Regions from separate parts of the Edwardsiella tarda ATCC 15947 genome, predicted to be linked through region 1. Evidence: predicted binding sites of a transcription regulator. Region 1 holds the regulator's gene; the other holds the start of a gene.

Region 1 (3,110 bases):
CCGCAGGCGATGCCTGCGGTTTCGTCGCTGCATAAGTCAGATTTACTTATTGATAAAGTCTTCGCCTAACGCGATATCCTTACGCAACACATCCAACATGCTCTCCAATGCATGCTGTTCGAAGGCGCTCAGCGTACCGATGCTCAGGCGCTGTACCAAGCCCTCTTTACCCAGCAACAACGGCTGAGCGAAGAAACGGGCATACTCACCCTCACTCTCGACATAGCCGCATTCGACCACATTCTCGTCGCCCTGCATGGCGCGGACCAGGGAGAGCGCAAAACGTGCCGCCGCCTGACCCATCGCCAGCGTCGCCGATCCGCCACCGGCCTTGGCTTCCACGACTTCGGTGCCCGCGTTCTGAATACGCTTCGTCAGATCGGTCACTTCTTGCTCAGTGAGACTGACGCCCGGGATCTGAGACAGCAGCGGCAGAATGGTCACGCCGGAATGCCCGCCAATCACAGGAATATCGAGGGTCGCCGGATCCAGGTTCTTCAATTCGCCGACGAAGGTGTTAGAGCGAATGATATCCAGCGTGGTCACGCCGAATAGCTTACTCGGGTTGTAGACACCCGCCTTCTTCAATACTTCTGCCGCAATCGGCACCATGGTATTCACCGGGTTGGTGATGATACCGATACAGGCGTTCGGACAGGCGCGCGCCACCTGACTGATCAGATTACGAATAATGCCAGCATTAACGTTGAACAGATCGGAACGGTCCATCCCCGGTTTACGTGCCACACCAGCAGAGATCAAGACGATATCCGCCCCTTCCAGGGCAGGAGAGGCATCCTCACCACCGAAACCGCGCACCTTGACTGCCGTCGGAATATGGCTCAAATCGACAGCAACGCCCGGCGTTACCGACGCGATATCATAGAGAGAGAGTTCTGAACCTGAAGGCAGCTGTGTCTTAAGCAGAAGAGCGAGCGCCTGGCCAATGCCACCCGCCGCGCCGAGAACCGCAACTTTCATTCTATACTCCTTGTTACTATTTAAATGGAGAATGCCGTGAATGCACTGCTTAGCACCTTAGTTGATCACTCTATAAAAAACAATCTGTTAACACTCAGATTGCGAGCTGACACACTAATTCCATGCTCTGCTGCAATGTTTATGGGAAAAAGGGTTTAATGATGAAAGATATAGCAACAAATCGTCAGCGCGATCCTGCTGCTATCTCCTATTATTCACTCCAGCATTACATCCGTACGATAATTCACATTACAACAACATCATATTAATAACATTTCATTTACTTTTTCCGTGCGGTCGCTCTCTTTTTCCCTATTTCCCCTGGCACAGCGCCTTTAGGATTCGTCCACTTCGTGCTGAACTGCCAGTGATGACACGCTTACTTACAGACAAAATTGCATAAAAATTCAAAAATATGCATAATGATAGGGTCTATAGCTACCTTACGGTGAAGAATGCGAAACACGACGAAACAAGAAGACCTGACCAAGGCATTCAAGGCGCTGCTGAAAGAGGAAAAGTTCAGCTCTCAGGGCGAGATCGTCCAAGCGTTGCAAGAGTTAGGCTTCGATAGCATCAATCAGTCCAAAGTCTCGCGCATGTTGACCAAATTTGGCGCCGTACGGACGCGTAATGCCAAAATGGAGATGGTCTATTGCCTGCCAGCCGAGCTCGGGGTCCCCACCACCAGCAGCCCGCTGAAGAATCTGGTACTCGATGTCGATCATAACGACGCCATCGTAGTGATCCACACCAGTCCGGGCGCGGCCCAGTTGATCGCCCGCCTACTGGACTCACTGGGGAAATCTGAAGGTATCCTCGGTACCATCGCCGGTGACGACACCATCTTTACCACCCCGGCGAAAGGCTTCAGTGTTGAGCAACTCTACACGGCGATCTTAGCGTTATTCGAACAAGAGCTCTAAACGCGCACGCACGGCGTGATGCCGTGCCTCATGCGATGTGCACAACAAGCCCGCTCGTCGGGCTTTTTTACACCCGCCCCCTGCGCACTTCATCCTCTCCGCGATCTCACACCTTGTCAGCCTAGGTCACTAAACAGCGAACGCATTTTTAGCAAAAATCAATAATTCATTGTTATTAATTGCTTTTTTTAATTGCTGTTCTTTTTTCCGGCGTTATTTAGTCCATTAGGATCTATCCCATAGATAGAAAACCAAAAAATAACATAAGGGATGATTAGCATGGTATTAATAATATCGGTTATTAGTATATACTGCGTAATGAGAGATAAATCACATTTTTAACCAGGCTACATGCCAAAGCAGAGGAGTAACACAATGAAAATTAAAATGGCTATCGCCACCCTATGCACCCTTTCCGTACTCTCTTTCGCCGGCGTTGCCGCCGACACAGCACAGGTCAAGGAGATCAACACCGCACAGGCCAACCACCTACAACCTATTGGGGTGATCAGCGTCGCCGGGTTAGATGGTACTGAAGCCGACATCGGCCAACAGTTAGCGACCAAAGCGCGCCTGCAGGGTGCCAGCGCCTTTCATATCATCGAAGAACGGATCGATGGAAGCTACCATGCTACTGCATTGATTTACCGCTAAGGCCCCGCTATAACGCAGAGCCCCCACAACGCCGTCCGCCGCATCTCGCCATGCTAGCAGTAAAAAACGTTTACATCGCCGATGGCCGTGATAACGCGCTAAACAGGCAGATGAAAGACCTTAACATGCGCTCTTCGCCACGCTGGTGAGATTGAACGCCGCCAACCATCGGGCCAAGCCAAAACCGATTGGCAGGCACGCGGCTAAACGTCCGTTTCCGTGGGCAATACAATAGAAAGAAAGCACAGCCTAGGCTGTGCTTTCTCATTACACCCTCTCTTTCACGAGGGGCGACGCTTAGTGTTGAGCCCCTTTCTGCGCCAACGCCTGCAGTAGGCGTTCATGAATACCGCCGAATCCCCCGTTGCTCATCACGAGGATATGGTCTCCCGGCTGCGCATTCTTGACGATCATATCGACCAACGTATCGAGATCGGCACTCCAATGTGCCGGTTGTACACAGGCCTCAGCCACCTCAACCACCTGCCAGGGAATATGCTGCGGCTGATACAGGTAGACCTCATCTGCCCGCCCCAACGCCGGTGCCAA
Region 2 (3,110 bases), 380 kb from region 1:
GGAGAGATACGATGGTATTGCTCCGCGACGTTAGCCAGATTGAGGAACTGGCTAAAGGCCCTTGCCACTGGCAACAGTTCATCGTTAGACAGGTTTTGCAGTGTGTTCAGCAACGCCTGGCGGCTGGCTTCATTGCCAGCACGTGACGACTTGGACAGCCTGCGGATGGTTTCGACGCGATCCAGGATCTGTTCACCCAGTGCGTCTTTGATAGTATCGCCCAGCAGCTTGCCCAACATGCTGACATTGCCACGCATCGCCGAATATTGCTCATTCATAGAACCACTGCCCCTCCCAAGACGTAAATTTCTTTCACCCGGAAATTGTAGAGTGTCTCTTTATAAAGCCACGTTCCGTCTTCTGCGTCAATTGACACAATTTCTTGCCAAAATACACAATTTAGCGGCGTTAACTGAAATTTAATTACGGCATGACCTGAATGGGTCTATTTGATAACAGTTACATTGCAAATGTTGCCGCGTCATCGTTTGCTAACGCAGTTAACGGCCCATTTAGGGCCGACAAAAGTGATGAATCAACTGCATCAACAGCGTGCGCGTTGGCAAAATAAAATCCGTTGCCAGGTACTCATCCGGCTGATGCGCTTGTTCAATCGAGCCAGGACCGAGCACCAGAGTTGGACAGATCTCCTGTAGGAACGGGGCTTCGGTGCAATAGTTGACGACCTCGGCACGCTCGCCTAGCAATTTTTCTATTGTCTGTACCAGCGGGGCATGACGTGGACACTCGTAGCCGGGGATCGGCGGATGCAACGATTCGATGCGTAACCGTCCGGGCCACTGGCGGACGATGGGATCCAGGGCCTGAGTGAGTAGTTCATTGAGGTCGTTAAGCGTCATCCCCGGCAGGGGGCGCATATCCAGATGGAGTTCACAGCAGGCACAGATACGGTTAGCGGCGTCACCGCCATGGATATGCCCCAGGTTTATCGTCGGGTAGGGAATGTTAAACGCCGGATTATGGTAACGCTGTTGTAGCGTATTGCGCAGCGTCAGTAGCTGGCCGATGGCATCATGCATGATCTCGATGGCGTTGATGCCACGAGCCGGATCGCTGGAGTGACCGGATTGACCGGTGATACGAATAGCCTCCGAGAGGTGACCTTTATGTGCTCGGATCGGTTTGAGGGAGGTCGGTTCGCCGATAATGCAGCAGGCGGGGCGTAGCGCCGTATTCGCCGCGAAATAGCGAGCCCCGGCCATTGAGGTTTCTTCATCCGCCGTTGCCAGAATATACAGCGGTTTCGCCAATTTATGCAGTTCGATATCTCGTAATGCATCGAGGATAAAGGCGAAGAAGCCCTTCATATCGGCGGTGCCAAGGCCATATAGTTTATTATCCTGTTCGCTGAGGGTGAAGGGATCGCGCGTCCAGCGCCCCTCGTCGAAGGGGACCGTATCCGTATGCCCTGCGAGCATTAGCCCATCAGGCCCTTGGCCATAGCTAGCTAACAGATTGAATTTCTTTCTTGTTCCTGGAACGGGCTGAACTTCGACCCGGAATCCCATATCGCTCAACCAACCTGCCAACAGATTGATTAATCGTTCATTACTCTGATCCAGTGCCGCATCGTTGGCACTGATGGATGGCGTGGCGATAAGCGCACGGTATAGCTCGATAAATGAGGGTAATTGCGTATTCAATGTTGACAGCCTCCGCTGGGGATAGTATCAATATTCATGCATTTATTTTGAATAAAAATACACTTAAAGCTTGTTTGAAAGAAACAGACAGGGAAGCCCGGATGCCGGCATGGCTGCGGGGCTAACGGGATGAACGACGAGGCGCAGAGGGAGATCGGCGTCTCGCCCGCTATCCATAGTTAACCAAGAGAGGCTATCGCAGCAATGTCTAACATCCCAACGACCTTAAGAGCATTAGTCGTCGGCGCCAGCGGTTATACCGGTGCCGAATTGGCCGCCTACCTACAGCGTCATCCCTATATCACCATAGCCGGTTTGATCGTCTCGGCGCAAAGTGTTGATGGTGGTAAGCGCTTATCCGATCTGCATCCTCGCCTAAAAGGCGTGGTCGACCAACGGCTTATTGCCAGTGATGATATGGCCTCTTTGGCTGAGCTGGCGGATGTGGTCTTCCTGGCGACGGATCATGCCGTGAGTCATCAATTAGCCCCGCAGTTTCTCGCTGCGGGTTGTACGGTCTTCGATCTCTCGGGTGCGTATCGGGTAAATCAGGCGGCGTTTTATTCGCAATATTACGGTTTTACTCATCAATATCCTGAATGGTTAGCCCAGGCGGTCTATGGCCTCGCGGAGTGGCAGGCTGACGCGCTACGTTCGGCGCAGCTGATCGCCTTGCCGGGCTGCTATCCCACGGCGGCACAACTGGCACTTAAGCCTTTGCTGGCTGCCGGTTTGGTTGATACGACGCAGTGGCCGGTGATCAATGCCGTCAGCGGGGTGAGTGGTGCCGGACGCAAGGCCAGCCTGAACAACAGCTTTTGTGAGGTGAGCCTGCAACCGTATGGCCTATTCACCCATCGTCATCAGCCAGAGATCGCGGCGCATCTGGGAATACCGGTTATTTTCACCCCCCATCTGGGGAACTTCCCGCGTGGGATCTTAGCGACCATCCACCTGCGGGTGAAAAGCGGCGTCGATGCGGCGGAGATCGCTACGGCGTTCTATCGCGCTTATCAGGAACAGCCGCTGGTGCGCCTAAATACAGAGACGTTGCCATCGGTTGGGGCGGTGGCTGGCACGCCCTATTGCGATATAGGTTTCGCCTTACAGGGTGAGCATCTGATCGTGATCGCCGCCGAAGACAACCTGTTAAAAGGGGCAGCAGCCCAGGCAGTGCAGTGCATGAATCTACGCTTTGGCTTTCAGCAGACTTGCGCCCTGCTTTAATTCAAACCAGTTGGAGAGACAGAGGCAGCTATGGATCCATTAATCATTAAACTCGGCGGTGTGTTACTCGATAACCCTCAGGCGATGGAACGCCTTTTCCAGGCGTTGCTACGCTATCGCCGTACTGACCAGCGTCCGATCATCATCGTTCACGGCGGCGGCTGTCTGGTGGATGAGTTGATGGCGCGTCTGCAACTCCCCGTAGAGAAAAGAAATGGT

What was found. The regulator ArgR, encoded in region 1, controls arginine synthesis, uptake and breakdown. The targets are predictions, from matches to a motif close to ANTGAATAAAAATACANT.
Region 2: argC (N-acetyl-gamma-glutamyl-phosphate reductase) is a predicted target of ArgR. The motif match lies at 1,711-1,728, and genes of this name have one in related genera.

Annotation. Positions count from the first base shown of each region.
Region 1 covers NZ_CP084506.1:3,160,121-3,163,230, forward strand. The annotation lists gene mdh (malate dehydrogenase) at 43-981, opposite strand; gene argR (transcriptional regulator ArgR) at 1,437-1,907, shown strand; gene DCL27_RS14680 (YdgH/BhsA/McbA-like domain containing protein) at 2,283-2,561, shown strand; gene mpl (UDP-N-acetylmuramate:L-alanyl-gamma-D-glutamyl-meso-diaminopimelate ligase) at 2,859-3,110, opposite strand, start outside.
Region 2 covers NZ_CP084506.1:3,536,113-3,539,222, reverse strand. The annotation lists gene ppc (phosphoenolpyruvate carboxylase) at 1-278, opposite strand, end outside; gene argE (acetylornithine deacetylase) at 513-1,664, opposite strand; gene argC (N-acetyl-gamma-glutamyl-phosphate reductase) at 1,869-2,891, shown strand; gene argB (acetylglutamate kinase) at 2,922-3,110, shown strand, end outside.